2 regions of the Priestia sp. RMT2NF4 genome follow, and region 2 is predicted to be linked to the other one. Evidence: predicted binding sites of a transcription regulator. Region 2 holds the regulator's gene; the other holds the start of a gene.
What was found. Region 2 encodes LexA, which represses DNA repair genes until DNA is damaged. Its sites were predicted from a motif close to CGAACATATGTTCG; they were not measured.
Positions count from the first base shown of each region.

Region 1 (9,625 bases), on a different contig from region 2:
TCCCAAGGGATGATAGCTTAATCCAGCGGTTAATAGAAGCGACAACGTCATCTGCAGTCATTTCTTTACCGTTATGGAATTTAACCCCTTTTCTTAATTGGAACGTGTATGTTTTTTTATCATCGCTAATATCTACTTTAGACGCTAAGTCAGGCTTAGGATTTCCTTTGTCGTCTAAAATCATTAACCCTTCATAGATACTGCGCGTTGCATCTTTCACATCTGAGTCCCCAGTGATTTGAGCATCTAGCGTTGCTGGCTCACTTTGAGACGCGACGTTTAGCGTTCCGCCTTCTTTTCCTTCTTTTTCACTTGAAGTATTTTCACTTGCGTTACCACTGCACCCTGCTACCATGAGGACAATGGTTAAAAGAGAGATGAAAAGTAAATAAGTCCTTTTCACTAAAATCACTCCTATTTCCTTGTATAAAATTTTAATCCGACTATAATTAGAAGAATAGTAGGAATGTGAACAATTGTAGCACTACCTTCTACCTTTGGCAATTAGTATTTTTGACACACAGAGGCTATTATACCATTTTCTATTAAATAAATATGGTATATATGTATAATAGTTGAATAAAATAACCATTTATTTCTTATAAAGCAAGCGATTGAAAACACTTTATCAACGCAGTAAAAAAGAAAAAACATCTTAAGAAATGGTAATTTAACAAAAAAGGAGAAAACAACAGTGGGATTTTTAATTGGTATATCAGGAAGCATTATTGTGGATCAAGGAGGACGCTTTCCAGGCTATAAGCGAGCGTATGTGAATAACGACTATATCGAATCAACAGCGCTCAGCGGCGGAGTTCCTTTTATCTTGCCAGTACTAGAAGATGAAGAAATGATTAAAGCGCAGGCAGAAAGTATAGACGGGTTGATTTTATCAGGTGGACAAGACGTCAATCCCCTTTTATACGGTGAAGAACCGACAACAAAAACAGGTTCACCTTTTTTAGCACGAGATCAGTCTGAACATCTATTGTTAAAGCATGTGATTGATCAAGGAAAGCCCGTATTAGCGATTTGCCGCGGTTTACAAATTTTAAACGTTGCTTACGGCGGCACGCTTTATCAAGACATGTCAGACATTAAAGAGTCATTTATCAAACATGATCAATACAACAATACAAGCGACCCTTCTCATTCCATCATGATTAAAGACGGAACACGCCTACATGACCTTTACGGTAATCAAGCTCTTATTAATTCATTTCACCATCAAGCGATTAAAGACGTAGCTCCAGGCTTTGAAGTTTCCGCATGGGCAAAAGACGGAGTCATTGAAGCCATTGAAAAACAAGGAAATCAATTTGTAGTCGGCGTCCAGTGGCATCCAGAAATGATGGCAAAAGAACATATTTCAATGCTGAACTTGTTTAAACTTTTTATGGAGCATGTGCAGCAGACAGCTACGAAAAAAGTCAGCATTTGACGTTTCAATCTACTTTGTTACCAATATAAAAAAGGCAGGCCATTGTGGCCTGCCTTTTTGTATGAACTGAAGATGCGCAAAGAAATCTAGACAAATCTTCATCTATTAATTAGATAAAATAGTGCAAGTATTTTTGGCTTTTACAGTATTTCAATATACCCTTCTGTTCCATGTACGCGAATTCGCTGACCGTCTTTTATTAGCCGAGTAGCATTCTCTACTCCGACAACCGCTGGCAATCCGTATTCGCGGGCAATGACTGCGCCGTGAGTCATCAGTCCCCCAACTTCCGTAACAAGCCCCTTTATTCCTACGAATAACGGAGTCCAGCTAGGGTCAGTAAAGGAAGTGACTAATATATCTCCATCTGATAGATTAGCTTTTTCCATGTTTAAAATGACGCGCGCGCGCCCTTCTATCACTCCGGAAGAAACCGGTAAACCTACAATTGCTTGGGGCGGGAGGTTTTCTCGTTTGTACGCACCTGTAATAATTTCACCCTGAGACGTAATCACACGCGGAGGTGTTAGCTTTTCATATAATCTGTACTCTTCTTTTCGTTTACTGATGATTTGGTAATCTAGTTTACGTGTGCGCACAACTCCTTGAAGTTCTTCAAACGTCAAATAGTATATATCTTCTGATTCATCAATAACGCGGGCTTTTACTAGCAGAGCGGCTTCTTTCAGGAGAGCCTGCTTATAAACAAAATAACGGTTAATCATCCCGTATTTGGGATATTCACGATAACCGATAAAATTTCGGAGGAGATCAATTCTTTCTTTTGTTTCTTTTGCTTTTTGTTCGCCATCGGGCAATTGCTCTAATCGACTTAATAGCTCTTTCTCTTTTTTAAAGGCTTCCTGCAAACCTTTTTCAAATTTTTGTTTGCTGGCGCTAGCCTCAAAGTTTTTAATATTACCAAGAATCACAGGGATAAGTGCAGCTGGCTTTTCGCTCCACCGAGTTTTCGTAATATCGATTTCGCCGGGACATCGCATTCCGTATTTGCTGAGATAATCATAGATAGCGTCTCGGGTTTCCTGTCCGCCTTCTAACTTAACCAGGTTCTCCAAAAAGTTATCATCTTTTACATGTTTTAAATAATGAATGACTTCTGGATAAGGGCGAATTACATCTGCGACATCCAATAGCGCCAGACCCATTTCTGAAGTAATATTGTTTGGGACGGATTGAGAAAGCGCGTCTGCTGCGTTTTTTTCACCTAACCATGTCTCCATTTTTTCATTAATCCATGATGAAGCATCCATAGCGGCCATAAACACAGCTGTACTTTGTGGATCAAATAAAATCTTCTTTAATGTCCCGATATCTTCTGAAATAAAATCGACTAATTCCGACCCTGACTTCGTTTGGATGGTTTGTTTTAGCTCTTCTATTGAAGCTTGATTCTTCTTGATCAAGTCAAAAACGATCGTAAAGTCGTTTTCGATTTGTACCTTAGGTTTCGTAGGCGGCACGCTTTTATTGCTTTTACCGGAACTTTGATCATTAGATAAAGATTTTATGAAATCTCCTCGCTCTATTATGCTTGTAAGTGCGTCTTTCATGAGCGGATCATGTTGTCCCATGGCACCTAACATCATTTTTCTGCTGTCAGGTGAAGCCAGCATAGGGGTGACATCAATAAACAACCTTCCACCGGCTGTACGCATCGGTGCATTAGTCGTTAACAGAAAAAAAGACAATCCCAGTGGTTTCATGGCATCGGTCATCATTTGTTGGTGTCCAACAGATACATACACGTGATTTTCTTGATCAGCTGCTTCTGGAATTGGATATAAAGTAGTGATTGGACGACTTTGGACAATATAAAATGTATCATCAGCCAAGCACCACTCGATATCTTGAGGACAATCAAAATAAGCTTCAAGCTGTCTTCCAACGCGTTCTAATTGTAAAATTTGAGAGTCAGTGAGCGCTTGCGTTTTTTGCACACCAGAAGGAACTTCCTTCGCTTCTGTTCCGCCTTCTTTTAATCCATAGATAGCTAACTTTTTAGCTGCTATTTTTTTATCAACGATTTCTCCTTCTTGTACTTTATAGCAATCGGCAGATACCAAACCAGACACCAGCGCTTCTCCAAGTCCGAATCCTGCATCAATGGATAGCAGCTTTCGATTAGAAGTGACTGGGTCAGCTGTAAATAAAATACCTGAAGCCTGCGGGAAAACCATTCGTTGAACAATAACCGATGCGTGCACTTGACTATGGTCAAATCCATTTTTTATACGGTAGGTTACCGCGCGATTTGTAAACAGGGAAGCCCAGCATTTGCTAATGTGCTCAAGGATGGCTTCTTTGCCTCTGATATTTAAATAGGTGTCATGCTGACCAGCAAAAGAAGCATGTGGCAGATCTTCAGCTGTCGCACTTGAACGAACGGCATAAGCATGCTCTTCCCCAAACTGAGAGAGAGAATGAATAACTGCTTTTACGACGTCAAAAGGAATTTTTATTTCCATAATGGTTTGGCGAATTTTTTCGCTGATTTCACCAATTTGATCTCGATCATCAGCTTTTAGCATCGTCAGCTGGTTCAGTAACGCTTGAAATGTTTCATTTTGTTCAAGAGCTTTTTGATACCCGGCCGCTGTCACACAAAATCCTTCCGGTACTTGTATTCCTTGAATTTTTGATAACGCCCCTAAATTCAAGCCTTTTCCTCCAACAAGTGAAAGCTGTATATCTTTTATTTCTTGAAAGCTAAGAACTAAAGAGTTCATTCAACATCTCTCCTAACCGGTAATGTTTTATTGATTTTACCAGCAGCAAATGAGAATAAACAGTCTATATCGGCATTTTTTTTTATGGTATAATTAAAGTAGGAAGAGAAATACATACCTTTTTGTTTGCGGTTACATATTTAAAAGTTGTATAACTAGCTTACCTAATTGATTCGTATCCTGTTTAAAGCAGATACGTACACGTTTGAAGGATTTGTTGTTCTTCCTCATTTAACACTTTCTTTTTAGAGAATAAAATTTCAACATCTCTCCTCATTTTAACCCTTCTTTCATTTGGTCACCTGAAGAGTCTAGCTCATTAGATGATTAACTCTCTTTTTTGAACTATTCCGAAACCATAGTATTACGAATGTATCTCTTCGCTCGCTTTCTAGCAACTGTATAAATAATCACCTGCAGCACAAGCGCCGCAAGGCTTATCAGTACTACTTGTTCGACAGAATTAAAGGGTGAAAAATATTTCTCCCACTTAGAATCAGGCAGCCTTAATGCGTTATAAAAATATGAAGTACTAAAAGAAATGATATTTCCTAAAATAAGTGATAAATCCGCTCTAATCAGCCCACTTAGATAAGACAGTGCTAGTGTAACTATGGCCATGATGATATAGTTTACCTTGGAATCATCCTCAAAATCCTTTCGCATAGATAAATAAACATATGGAATGCAGTAAATGGTAAAAATTATAAAAGGAAGTAGTCTTCTCATATAGTACTCTCTCCAATATTTAGGATTCGACATAGTTCTCTATTATTATAAATTATTAGAGAGAGTTTTTTCCAGTTTTTTGCACATAGAGAGTGTGGAAGTACCTATACATAAAATGATTGTTTTTAGAATTGTTCCTTAAGGCAAAGTGAAAAAGCATATTTATTTAAGCAGGACGTGTATTTTAATCGACCATTTTCTGTTTACTGATGACAATTTCTTCTTTATTTTTCTCCTAAAATGGCTACAGGGCTAAATACCTCGTAATGAATACGTTCGTTTGGTATATCCCATCTACGTAATGCTTTAAGAATAGCTTCTATACTCAATATGGATAAATTTGGATTATCCTATACGGTAATGAAAATACTAACTCTAGTTACCACAGTGAACATAATGAATAGGTTCTTTAAGAAACAAAAGAACAATCTACCCTTTTGTACATCATATTTTCTTTGATTAAACAAACTAATAAAAATTTGTTGAATTGGAATTAAATCAGAAAGATAAATATTTGTATGATCCAAACTTTAAGATATACCTTATACATCACTGGCATGCTTTTAATCATTGCAGCCATATACTATTCAATTGTTAACAGTTTTCAACGATAAAAGAATAGGAATAGGAATGCCTTTGCGTCTTCGTATATCGGTGATACAGAAATCGATTTCTACTATTATTCTTTCTAAGATTAATAGGTACTACAAAAGAGGACAGCTAGGTAGATATTAAACTACTATCTGTCCTCTTCTGACCGTACTCTTATCAAAATCTTTTAACGAAGCCATAATTAAGTAACATCTTCTACAAACTCTTCTAGAGAATCATACATTTCTAAAGCGTCCCATTCACCCATACCATGTTCAGCTGTAAAAACTGGATAATCTTCATTCGCTATATCAATAAAAAGCGGGTCACCGCCGATTTCTTCATCATACCCTATGACAAACCAGCTTTCTTGCCAATCTCCTTCTTAATTCCCTATAAGGGAATTGGCTTCTAGATCTTCTCTATAGCCTAATTGTCCATCTAAAAACTCGCTTTTAAGATAGATATAATAAGGAGTAGAAAGAATTTCTCCCACTTCATCTTCAAATTCTACTTTCACCGACGTACCTGGAAGTGCTTTAAGAATTTTATAGATTTTCTCTATATCCGGCTTTATCATTTGCTTCTCCCCTTTAATGATCTGTATGATTTATCGTGGCCATTACCCATTCTTCTAAGCTGTCTGCTATTACTTCGCGCTGTTCCCAATCGTGCCAAAAGGTGATAATTTGGCCGACTTTTCCTCCTTCAGCCGGATCCAAGTCTATACAAATATCATCTCCTCCCCCATTCGTGGCAATCGAAATCCAGCGCGGGTTCCACCAAAATTCTTTTTTTACTGGCCCAATAGGTTCAATTTCTGGAAAATCTTCAAATTCTCCTCCGTCTAAAAGCTCTTTTAATGTTTGCCACGTATACAGAATCTCCTCTAAAGGTAATAGAGTATAATTTTCGATAGCTGCTATATATTCATCACGCTGTCCATTATGTATCATTAACCAGTCTTTAAGGTTTTGAGGGAAGGTTAGTCCCATCTTTTGTTCAACCGCTGCAATTTCTGATTCAGCAGCAGCTTCATTAAGCGTTCGTACTGCTTCTGGTCGATGTATTTTCAACCACTGTTCAAACTCATGCCAAACTTGCTTCATACTGGACTCCTCCTTATATAACATCATTAAATGAATCTACGAAAAATCATCCTGTACTTTTTAAGCTTATACTAATTATGTATGGAAATCTTATGTAAATAAACTGTTTTATTACTTTCTACTATATGAAACGAACATCAATTAGCTCGCTTAACCTCATTTTATTCGTCTGTTGATCCCCCTCATCGATAAAAACAAATAATCCTCCAAGAGAATCAACAAACTGAATAACTCCTGTTTCCGTTATACACTGCCCACGCTTGTAATACGTAAGGTACACTTTTTTATGTGTATGAAGCGCTTCAATCAAAGTGAAATTAATCTGTTCCATTTGATCTTCTGTTAAAAAAGGTTGAGGTATCTCCGATTGTTTTTTTATCATTTCCTGTAATCCTTTGTATTGCTCTGGCATAGTGGCGAACGGTCGCCATTTTTTCATTCCTCTGTTCTGCATAGCAGCTTCCTCCTTTATGCTTTATGACCTCCTAGAAGGCCGTTTCGATAACGAGCTGTTGAATGCTCGAGATAGCTTGAGGCCCGTAGAACGCTATTCTTTCCATAACGAAGACGAATGTCATCAATCGTTTTTGCAAGTGCATAGGCTCTTTCCCGCTGATCAATATCCTCAAATAAGCTCATTTGTTCTTCTTCTTGAATGCGTGTGTTCGACAAGGAAATGCCAATGGAACGAATCGGCATTCCGCTATCATGTGTATGTAAGATGGTTAAACAATACGGAAAGATATCTTGGCTTAAATTCGAAGCTCTCTCCATTTTCTTTTGTCTTGAGAAGCCTCCACCTGTTCGTTTGCTGTAACCAATAGATAAATGAACAGTCTGAGCTACCACTTGATGCATGCGTAAACGAAAACATACATCGTCCAATAGCTCCAACAGCAATAACTCCACTTCTTTTCGGTTTGTATAATCATGGAATAGAATCTGACTTTTTCCAAATGAACGAGAGCTAGGAATGTACACATCAGAAATGCGACTGTAATCAATCCCATTCGCATGTTGGTGGATCTCCTCCCCCAAGACACCAAATTCTTTTTGTAACATCTCTTTGGAAGAAAGAGCGAGTTCTTTTATGGAGTGAATGCCCAGACGATTCAAGCGTCTTTCCGTAGCAGACGAAATTCCCCAGAAATCCTTCATCGGATGAATGGACCATAGTTTAAAGGGAATATCCTCATATCGCCAATACGCAACTCCTGTTGGGCTATTCTTAGCCTCATGATCTAAGCTCACTTTTGCCAGTAAGAGATTGGGCCCGATGCCTGCGGTAGCTGTCAGCCGTGTCTTACGGTAAATCTCGTTGATGATTTTATGAGCTAATTCTTCTGGTGTTTTAGCGAACAAATGCAAAGAAGCTGTCGCATCAATAAACAACTCATCAATGCTATACGCATGAAAGTCTTCAGGAGCCACATACTGTAACACCAAACTAGAAATATAGTTCGAAGCCTTGATATACCTCTCCATAGATGGATTCACGACATGGATATCTTTTCTTTTAGGAATATCGAAAAGACGGCTTCCCGTTTTGATTCCTTCTTTCTTTAGTAAGGGTGTGGCAGCTAACACAACCGATCCAGACCGTTTGATATCTCCTACTACCGCAAGCTTTGTTTTCAGCGGATCTAATCCCCGTATGACAGAAGAAACTGAAGCGAAAAATGCCTTCATATCGATACATATAATGACTCTGTTTGGTAGCTGGCCATAATCCATTGAAAGAACTCCTTAAAATAAAGAACGTTCGTTCTCTATTATATACGAACAAACGTTCTTTATCCAATAAAAATTCTAAATTTTTCCCGATTATTGCTATCACTTGCATAGAATTTATTGTTACATTAACAGAAGTAACTACTACATAACGTAATAGTAAGAGTTCAAAAAGACTAAACCCTAAAGGGGGATAAATGTTGAAAAAAGAATATTTTGTGCAATATTCAGACCAAAGTATAATTGATAGTTTTGACTTTCCAGAAGATAAATTTGTATCTATTACTGTAGGGATTAGGGACATTAATCATGATCTGATCATCTCTTTAGTTCGAAAAATGTTTGGTTTACCTGTTTTTTTTGTTTTAGACTCAATGCTCTCTGGACATGAAAAAGAAACATTGATTAAAAATAAAATTCCTTTTTATGAGCATTCATTAGATGGTGCTATTATTAAAGTTGATTCTGAAGAAAAATTGAGCCATGTTAGTGGATTAGCAGAAGAATTAGTTAATAATGGGCTGAGTATATTCATTTTCTACGGAGAAGGTATTGTAGAGCAGAATTTAATTCCTTCGAGACAATGGAATAAACCTATAGAATTTAAAAATGTCGATATAGATAAAGTCGATACATTTGTGGATGTGGAAGAGGTTGGATTTACGATATTCAGTAAGAGTGATTTATTTAACTCACCTGGAAAAGTCCAAAATTATATACCTCGTAGCTACTCACTTGATATTAATAGCAGCGATATTTAACATTTCTAAATTAAAAGGAGGAGGGTTCGTAGTCAATGAAGTATAAAAATAATAAGAGTATACTAAAAATGTTAGCTATCATCCTTCTTTCTATAAATCTATTCTTTTATCTTTTAGCACTAAAGAGCCTATACGTTTTCTCTTCAAAGGTTTCGATATATTTTCTGATATTTGTTCTACACTTTATCTATTTATACATAGTCCTTATAACCGTTAGCAAAACAAAAGAGTCTAAAGTTTTTTGGGGAGTAATTGGGCCGTTTTTTATTGTACCTATAGCAATCGTTGGGTGGTTCACGTTCTTTTATACTAATAAAGTTGACTATTATGATCTAAGTTCCCCTAAGAATACCCAAAAACTTATTATTGGTTATTCTAATTGGAGTCTTGGAGAAACTAATCATTACTATGATTTTTATAAACAAACGGAATTCCCTTTGGTGAAAAAACGAATAAATCAAGAACCTCTTCATGTTATGACACGAAATACGGATATGAGCGATTTAAATGTTTTAG
Region 1 covers NZ_JBLQZO010000001.1:294-9,918, reverse strand. Annotated here, with positions in the region: gene ACMX9J_RS00050 (ABC transporter substrate-binding protein) at 1-403, opposite strand, end outside; gene ACMX9J_RS00045 (gamma-glutamyl-gamma-aminobutyrate hydrolase family protein) at 695-1,441, shown strand; gene ppsA (phosphoenolpyruvate synthase) at 1,582-4,188, opposite strand; gene ACMX9J_RS00035 (hypothetical protein) at 4,534-4,809, opposite strand; gene ACMX9J_RS00030 (hypothetical protein) at 5,894-6,088, opposite strand; gene ACMX9J_RS00025 (SMI1/KNR4 family protein) at 6,102-6,617, opposite strand; gene ACMX9J_RS00020 (YolD-like family protein) at 6,739-7,071, opposite strand; gene ACMX9J_RS00015 (DNA polymerase thumb domain-containing protein) at 7,086-8,351, opposite strand; gene ACMX9J_RS00010 (hypothetical protein) at 8,549-9,109, shown strand; gene ACMX9J_RS00005 (hypothetical protein) at 9,145-9,625, shown strand, end outside.
Region 1: a site for LexA is predicted at 8,397-8,410, ahead of ACMX9J_RS00015 (DNA polymerase thumb domain-containing protein). Genes of this name have one in related genera too.

Region 2 (9,625 bases):
TTTGCTTTAACGGGAAATGTAGCGATGTTTGCTGAAACGATGCACAGCTTAGGAGACGCAGCAAATCAGTTCTTTGTTTTTATAGGTTCAGCATTAAGCAAAAAAGCTCCGACCAAACGATTTCCAAACGGATTTGGACGATTGGTTAATCTCGTTTTATTAGGGGCGGTTCTTGTAGTAGGAATTATGGCATTTGAAACGATTAAAGAAGGGTATCATCATATTCTTCATCCGACGAAGTCTTCAGGCTTTATTTTAAATATTGCAGTACTTGGCATCTCGGTATTACTTGAGATGTTTGTCCTCTTTAAGGCAATGAAAGAAATTTTGCACGATGTCGGAATGAATACTGCAGAGGTCAATGTTTTTACGCAAAGCTTTGTTCATCTAAAGAAAGCAAAGCCAGCAACTAAGCTTGTTTTTATGGAAGATCTGGTAGCCACTGGAGGAGGCGTATTGGCTTTAATCGCCGTTTTTATTTCGCGGTTTACGCCTTTTCATCAAGCTGAAGGAATTGCTTCTATGCTAATTGGTCTTATGATGTTTTTTGTAGTAGGACGAGTATTTTTAGATAACGCTGCTGGAGCGCTTGGTGAAGCAGATAAAGAAATGGAAATGAAAATTGGCGCTATTGTTATGCAAGATGTACAAGTGCGTGATATTCAAACGTTAATGGTGATGAAAGAAGGAGAAGAGCTTCACGTTGAATTAAAAGTAGAAATTGATCCTTCTTTAACAGTAGCAGAAGCGGATGATATTAAAGATCGTCTCGAAAATCGTATTTTACAGGAAAAAGGAATAACGGATGTCATTATTGAATTTGATGAAGATGATGGAATTCCTGACTGGGTGACAAGCGATTTACAGCTTCAAAAAGAATAAAAAACAAGGAAGAAAACAGTTGTTTTCTTCCTTGTTTTTTTAGCTATATACTTTTTCACGCACGTTTTGAGAATCTGTTGAAGCCGCAGAAAAGTTAATAGTTTCACGTACAACGTAAATAGGTCTATTTTTACTTTCATCGTAAATTCTTGCGATGTATTGTCCCACTAGACCTAAACCAAGTAGCTGAATACCGCTAAAGAAAGTGATAGCTACCATAATCGAAGTCCAGCCAGGCTGAATATTTTCACCTATCAGCCAAACAACAATCGAATAACTTAAAACGAGAAGTGATACAAAAACTGATAACAAGCCAATAACCATTACTAAACGTAAAGGTTTCGTTGAAAACCCAATAATTCCATCTGAAGCAAACTTGATCATCTTTTTTAAAGGATATTTTGTTTCACCAGCAAAACGCTCATCGCGCTCATATTCTACATATGTTTGCCTGAAGCCGATCCAAGACATCATTCCTCTTACGAAACGATTGCGTTCAGTCATTTTTTTGAATACGTCCGCAACTTTTCGGTCGATAATACGAAAATCTCCCGTGTCTTTTGGGATTTCAATATCGGACATATAATTTAAAAAGCGATAAAAATACTTAGCCGTTGTCAATTTAAAAAAGGTCTCTCCGCTTCGCTTCTTGCGCTTTGCGTATACAATTTCATAGCCTTGCTGCCATTTAGCAATTAATTCAGGAATCATTTCAGGCGGATCCTGTAAGTCAGCATCAATAATTACGATAGCATCACCTTGAGCATAGTCAATACCTGCTGTGACGGCAGTTTGGTGCCCGAAATTACGGGCAAAATCAATAATTTTTACGTTAGAATCCATAGCTGCTACGTCCTTTAAGATTTCAATTGTTCGGTCTGTACTGCCGTCATTGACGAAAATGAATTCATAGTTAATGTGATTTTCATGCATGACGGAAAGCAAGCGATTATAGCATTCATTAGCTACTTCTTCTTCAAAATACATAGGTACCACGATTGAAATTAGTTCTTTCATGCTTTACCTCCTATCGAGTGATTGTTTGTGTGCTTAAACGTCCATATTTTATTAAGAAAAAAATTAAAAAACATTCCTATACAAGTAGACAACAGTTGTCCAATTATCGGATTAGCAGGTGTATAGTGTACAAGAAGGAATAAGCAAGATGTATTAATTGCTAAAGTAATAAGGTTTACGATGAAAAATTGAGCTAACATCCATTTATGTACAGTTGCTTGAAACACCCACGATTTGTTCCAATAGTAGCTGTTTATGACGCCAATGAAATAGGATAGTACGTTAGCCAATATATAATTCATATCAAAATGAATGAGTGCTAAGTAACTGATAATAGTGAGCAGGGTATTCATTATACCTACGAATCCGAATTTCAGGAATTTTATCACGGTTGCATAATCCCTTCCATTTAATTTATCTCTTCACATTTTGCCTGTGGCTTATTTTTAGTAAACCGTACTAGTAAATAAGATAGAATCACTGAAATACCAAACCCTTCGAGCAGCATAAAGCTTGGAAAAATAAAGAATCGATAGCGAGTTTGAATTTCAATAAGCAAGTGAATAAGAACGTATCCTATGATTAGTAATAAAAACAGTGTATACGGATATTTATCCTGCTTTTTCAGGAATAAACATATAAGTCCAATAATGGAAAGAATAGTAGTTGAAACGTAAATGATTCTTTCATAAATTTGAGCAGCACTAATTAATTTCTCTTTATTAAAAGGTACATCTTCTTGAGGAGTTAATGAAATACTCCAAAATGTAGATGCATCCGTTCCTCCCCACATATTCAGGAATTTAATGTGAAAGAGATCTAAAAGCTGCTCTTTATCTGCTACACGCTCTTTAATTACTTCTTTTTCTGCTTCAGCTCGTTTTTCTCCAATTGGCATACCCATAAAACGACTAGCATCCTCTGAAGAATAAGAACCGCTTGTTTCATAATTAAAGCCAATAACGAATTTCCATAAAGGATCTCTGTTACTTAAAGGATATTTAGAAATACCGCTCGCTACAAAAGAGTAGTTGATCAGCGCATTTGCAATAAAAAAAGTAGCCAGTACGCCTACGAGGTTTTTTCCTATTTTCTTTCGACGAGTTTTTAACTCAGCAGCATCCTTCGCTTTAATGTAAGGTTGAAGAATTTGCAAGATGAAATAAATGAAAACAGCAACGATAATAATGGGTCCCAGAGGGCGCATTAAATTTCCTAACGACAATAGAAGACCAATATAAAGCCAGCTAAACTTGTTATGAGCAAATCTTTTTATAATAAGGTAAAAAGCTGCATAAAATAAAAAAGTAGCTAAATGCTGATTGGTTAACACTGAGCTGTAGAGAATGTTCGGAATGTAGAACGCATATAGGAAAGCTGCCATTCTCCCAGCAAGTTCGTTAAATACTTTAGCGCCAATTAGATAAATAAAAATAACGGTTCCAGTAGAATAAAAAATATTTAACAATTTTAATGTGAAAATGCTATCTCCAAAACAGCGAATAACAATAGATTCATAGAATGAAAAGCCTAGCTGATATACCCATGTAGTGAAATAAACGCTTTGGTTAAATTCATAATTTCCTTTTGCGATATTACGTGCGGCATCTAACATGACAAGAAAGTCAGATTTTACAGGTGTTTGAACAGAAAGCATCCATGCTAATCGAACACCTAAGGTCAAAACAATCAGTGAAATAAAAAAAACAGTTTTGTTCATGTATCTACTTGCAATAGCTATTAGAAAAATGACAAGGAAAGTGATACATATTCCTTCAATAATAAATGAATTACTTAAAGCCAAGCCTTTTAAGTCCAATGAATTTGTCATCGCACTATAACTGCCCCATAGAGACCATGTAAGAATCATGACACATAAAAGAATCAGGCTTTTGGATAAAAATGAGTTAAGCATATTACCTCCTGCAAATTATTTCAAAGATAAGGTACAAAATTCCTACCCTATGATACCATATTTTATTATTTTGTATATATTTTTCTTATAGAGTATAATGTTAGATTGTTCTGAAATTACAACAGCGGCACAACGTGTAATAAAAGGTTCAGTGGAGTAGGCAGTGATTTAGTAATAGATAAAAGAGGTTGGGAAAAAAGGATTTTAGTCGAAGCGAAAAACGAACCATTAATCATCATGTTTGATTAGGGGTTCGTTTTTTATGGTGCACGTAGGTTTCATTTGTTTAGTTCTTTCCAGCAGTTGATTGGAGGGCAAGACGAAGACTCCTGCGGGAAAAGCGGAAGGGGTGAGACCCTGCAGGAGCGCAAGCGACGAGGAGGCTCACCGGTCGCCCGCGGAAAGCGAAGTCTTGCACGGAAATCAACAGAGGTGTCACAAGCAATCCCTGCTAGCTTATTTATTTCATTTGTTTCCCTTTAGACTTGCTTAATTTAGTTATGTCTCAATCTCTTCTTTTTTATAATGTATTTTCTGATGCGAACAGCTTTTATGTTTTAAATCGATCTTTTAATAAATTCCATAGGGAACTCACTCCGAGACTAATGCTGATCAGAATTCCTGATAAAGCTACTATTAAAGCGATATATTCAAAGATAGAAAACTGCTTCATACTATCCCAATTGATGTTTCCCTTTAGCTTGCTAATAACTAAATTCATTCCGTAAATACCGGAAAGAACGGTATAAATCGTTAAAATTAATAATAAGTAATTGTGACGCTTGGCCGCGATTTTCTCTTGATTTTGATACAAAGTACCAAGGGTTTCTTTGACTTCTTGATAAAGAGAATTGATGTGGAAGATTTTTTTAAAGAGCTCAGAAAACTCTTGACCTTCCGTGCGAGAGCTAATTTCTAAAAATAAATATTTACCTGAAAATACAGTAATAGAGCGAATTAGTCGCTCGATGCCCTCTGAATTTTTATGAAACGTGAGCTGAGAATACTCATAGGATAGTTTTAGCAACACGATTTTATAGAAAAAATGCAAAAATAAATTATAGTAATGCTGGCCAAATAGATGATTCATCAAAAGCTGATCCGTTTTAGAGTCTGTCGATTTAGAAATACACGAAAACACATGGTCTGTTATAACGTAATAGGTTTCAGGAGCCCATCTGGAATACACGTGTTTGGTATTATACGTTTTAATATACTCATGGTTGTGTGCAGAGATAAACGGTTTCCCGTCAGGCGTATAGCTATTTAGCTGCCCAGTACGAAATAAAGTTGTGGAGTTAATCTCTTGCTCTTGATTTACCGTTACATAACTTAATACAAACATCCGTTCATCGATAAAATAAGGAAGACTCCCGACGTGCTGTTCACGCGTCGCTTCTTTTTTGATGTGTTCGTTCAAAAATGGCGCGAGCTGTGAAAAAATATAATCCTGTACTTTGCTATAGCGATGATGTTCATAGGTAATGGTGGATCCATGCTCTTCAGCAAGCTTCGGTTCTAATACACGAAAATGATTCATGAATTCTAAAATGTCATCATAGGTGTAATGATTATGACTCATCTCAGTGCGAATGGTCATGACGCCAATTTCAAAAGGACATAAAAAAACATCCACAGACAGCACGTTGCTAGACACGGTGGTGGAGGAAGTTTGTAGCGTAACGGTATGGTCTATTTTTTTTGAAAATCGAAGCAAGCCTTCTTTTTCGCACGAATCAGGAAATAGAATACATTCAATGTAAGGAAGAAAATATTGATCCAAGCTATCATGAGATACGTAATACTGTTCTCCGTAGTATTCTTTTTCTACATGTTTGTTTTGAATGGAAAAAAACTCAAACATATTTGCTTCTAGTGCATGAACAAGCTGCTCTTTATTTTTTCGATCAAAGGAAAAAGGAAAAAGAAACATGTTCATTGCTTTGGTAGGCATAATAGTTTGAAATGCTTCTGTTTTCCTTGGTGTATTGGTCATAAACTACATCCTTCTTATAGTCGGTTGTATTTTTTTTGAGAGTCGAAAAAATGCAGACAGAAAGTAAAAGGTAAAACAGGCTTTATAAAAACCGCTCTACCTGCCTGTAATGATTCGACGTATCATTTATAATATGCCAATTTTTTTAGAAAACAAACGTAAAAAACCAACTAACATCATGATTAGTTGGTTTTACATACAGTGTGTGATTAGTGAATCGTGCGATATACACCAGTGACTTTTCCTAAAATCGTTACGTGGCGAAGAATAATAGGCGCCATCGTTGAATTTTCAGGCTGTAAACGAACGAAATTTTCTTCTTTAAAGAAACGTTTTACCGTTGCTTCGTTGTCTTCGGTCATAGCGACCACAATATCTCCGTTATTAGCAGTTTGCTGCTGACGTACGATTACCATATCGCCATCTAGAATACCTGCTTCAATCATACTTTCTCCCATAATTTCAAGCATAAATACATGATCATCTGGAGAAACGAATTTATCTGGAAGAGGGAAATATTCTTCCACATTTTCAACGGCTGTTATAGGAAGACCCGCTGTTACTTTACCGATAACAGGAACATTAATGACATTGCTTTTAGGGATGTTTACTTCGTCTAGTTGAAGAACTTCGATTGCTCTTGGTTTTGTTGGATCTCTGCGAATTAACCCTTTACTTTCTAAACGAGCTAAATGCCCGTGTACAGTGGAGCTAGAGGCTAATCCCACCGCTTCCCCAATCTCACGAACAGAAGGCGGATAACCTTTTAATTTTACTTCGTGCTTAATAAAATCTAGTATGTCTTGTTGACGTTTTGATAGCTTCATATTTTTCACCTCGATTTTAGCTATTCTTTAGGTGAATTATACCACGTGATGTGTCAATATACAAACATAAGTTCGAAGAATTCCATTGACAGAAACAAATGTTCTCAATAAAATAAGAACATATATTCTGATAGGGGGATCATAATATGCACCAATTCTTACATTCTATGAAACATTACGCTATTTTTTTTGCAGTTATCGCTGCACTTACATATGTATTGACGCTGGTTTTAGGAGCGGATAAAGTAGATTTAGACAAATATTCAACGGTTACTATTACAAAAGGAGATACGCTTTGGGACTTGTCCAACAAGTATCATAATCACCATCATTTGACCACCAATGAATTTGTCAAATGGGTTGAAGACGTCAATGATCTAAACTCAGACACTGCCCAGTCTTTATCTCCTGGAGATAAATTATATATTCCTGTTTTAAAAAAAGAGTTACATAATCAAGTGGCAATTGAACAGTAGTGTGTAACGGCCGTTCCTGAATATTGTTAGAAGCCGAAAAGGTCGTGATAAAAGTGGACGCCATTATTTATTGCCGTGTAAGTACGGATAAAAAAACCCAAGAAACATCTTTACAGCGCCAGCAAGAAGAATTAAAAAAGCTTGCTGATCTTCACCATCTAAACGTAAAAAAAGTCGTAATGGAAAAAGCAAGCGGATATGACGTAGACAGAGAGGGTATATTGGATGTTCTTCATACAATGAAAGAAGAAAAAATATCTGTGCTGCTCATTCAAGACGAAACGCGATTAGGCAGAGGAAATGCCCGAATCGCGCTTCTTCATGCTTTTCATAAAGAAAATGCTACGATCTATACGATTAGTCATCAAGGTCAGCTTCAGCTTTCAGAATCTGATTCGATGGTGTTAGATATTATTAGCTTAGTGGAAGAGCATCAGCGGAAATTACATAACGCTAAAATTAAAAGAGGAATGAAAAGAGCCGTAGAAAACGGTTATCGTCCGCAGCAAAATTTAAAAAATCAAGGAGTTAACTCAGGAAGAGAAAAAAAAGAAGCGCCGATTGAAGAAATTGTCCGCCTTCGTCATAACGGCTTAACCTTTGCTGAAATTTCAGTTACGCTAAAAGGTTTTGGTTATAATATTTCAAAAGCAACGGTACATCGTCGCTATCAAGAGTATCAAGAAAGTGCTCAATCTCTTGATAAAACGAAAGAGATTTAGTAAGATGACTACATGTTGCCGGAACGGTTCGGTAATTTTAATTATTGATTATAAGGAGATAGGTTTTATATGCTATCAAAAGATAAACTTGCTCGTATTAATGCTCTTTCAAAAAAGGCAAAGGCTGAAGGTCTGACAGAATCTGAAGCGAAAGAACAGCAAGAGCTACGTCAGGAATATTTAAAAGTTTTCCGACAATCTATGACAAACCACCTTCATACGATTAAAGTTGTGGACGAGGAAGGTAAAGATGTTACGCCTAAGAAGTTAAAAGAGAGCAAAAAGAAGCGTCTTCACTAAGACGTTCTAGTAAAACTAGAGGGAGAGTTCCCTCTAGTTTTTTGTATATTTTTAATAAGGCACACAAAAACTGTAAAAGTGGAAATTTTTTTGGTTCAAGTATTGTACAAATAAGCAAATCATTAGTATGATAACATATGTACATAGTTTTGAAAGGAATGAAGAGTATGACACAACGTATTGAAGATCTTTCGATTGCAACAATTCGTACTTTATCAATCGATGCGATTGAGAAAGCAAATTCAGGTCACCCAGGTATGCCAATGGGAGCTGCTCCAATGGCATATACATTGTGGACAAAATTTATGAACATCAATCCAAAGAATCCAAACTGGTTCAACCGTGACCGCTTTGTATTATCAGCAGGACACGGATCAGCACTATTATACAGCTTGCTTCATTTAGCTGGATATGACTTATCAATTGAAGACCTTAAAAACTTCCGTCAATGGGGAAGCAAAACACCAGGTCATCCAGAGTTCGGTCATACAGCAGGTGTTGATGCAACAACTGGTCCACTAGGACAAGGTATTGCAATGGCTGTTGGTAAAGCAATGGCAGAACGTCATTTAGCTGAAACATACAACAAAGAAGGTTTAGAAATTGTAGACCACTTTACGTATGGTATTTGTGGTGACGGAGACTTAATGGAAGGTGTATCTGCTGAAGCAGCTTCATTAGCGGCACACTTAAAATTAGGACGCTTAGTTGTTTTATACGATTCAAATGATATTTCTTTAGACGGAGATTTAGATCGCTCGTTCTCTGAGAACGTAGAAGATCGTTTCAAGGCTTACGGATGGCAAGTAATTCGCGTTGAAGACGGCAATGACTTGACAGCGATTGCAAACGCAATTGAAGAAGCAAAAGGCGATTTAACACGCCCAACGCTAATTGAAGTAAAAACAACAATCGGATTTGGTTCTCCAAACCACGCGGGTACTTCTGGCGTGCACGGTTCTCCATTAGGTTCCGATGAAACAAAATTAACAAAAGAAGCTTATGCATGGACATTTGAAGAAGATTTCTATGTGCCAGAAGAAGTGTATGCTCACTTCAAAGCTACAATTGCTGAAGATGGCCAAAAGAAAGAAAACGAATGGAACGATGTATTTGCACAGTATAAAGAAAAATATCCTGAACTAGGTCGTCAATTTGAACTAGCAGTAGAAGGAAAGTTACCGGAAGGCTGGGAAGAAACGCTTCCAGCATACGAAACGGGTTCAAGCTTAGCTAGCCGTGCTTCTTCTGGAGAAGTATTAAACGCAGTAGCACAAGCTGTACCTCAATTCTTCGGCGGTTCAGCTGACTTAGCTGGGTCAAATAAAACAATGATTAAAGGTTCAGAAGACTTCACTGCAGCTGATTACAGCGGACGTAATATTTGGTTCGGTGTACGTGAATTTGCAATGGGAGCTGCATTAAACGGTATGGCTCTACACGGCGGTGTAAAAGTATTCGGAGGAACATTCTTTGTATTCTCTGATTAT
Region 2 covers NZ_JBLQZO010000002.1:423,583-433,207, reverse strand. Annotated here, with positions in the region: gene ACMX9J_RS11430 (cation diffusion facilitator family transporter) at 1-882, shown strand, start outside; gene ACMX9J_RS11425 (glycosyltransferase family 2 protein) at 922-1,899, opposite strand; gene ACMX9J_RS11420 (GtrA family protein) at 1,896-2,288, opposite strand; gene ACMX9J_RS11415 (ArnT family glycosyltransferase) at 2,309-3,814, opposite strand; gene ACMX9J_RS11410 (hypothetical protein) at 4,097-4,297, shown strand; gene ACMX9J_RS11405 (hypothetical protein) at 4,365-5,810, opposite strand; gene lexA (transcriptional repressor LexA) at 6,020-6,637, opposite strand; gene yneA (cell division suppressor protein YneA) at 6,784-7,113, shown strand; gene ACMX9J_RS11390 (recombinase family protein) at 7,167-7,835, shown strand; gene ACMX9J_RS11385 (DUF896 domain-containing protein) at 7,905-8,135, shown strand; gene tkt (transketolase) at 8,303-9,625, shown strand, end outside.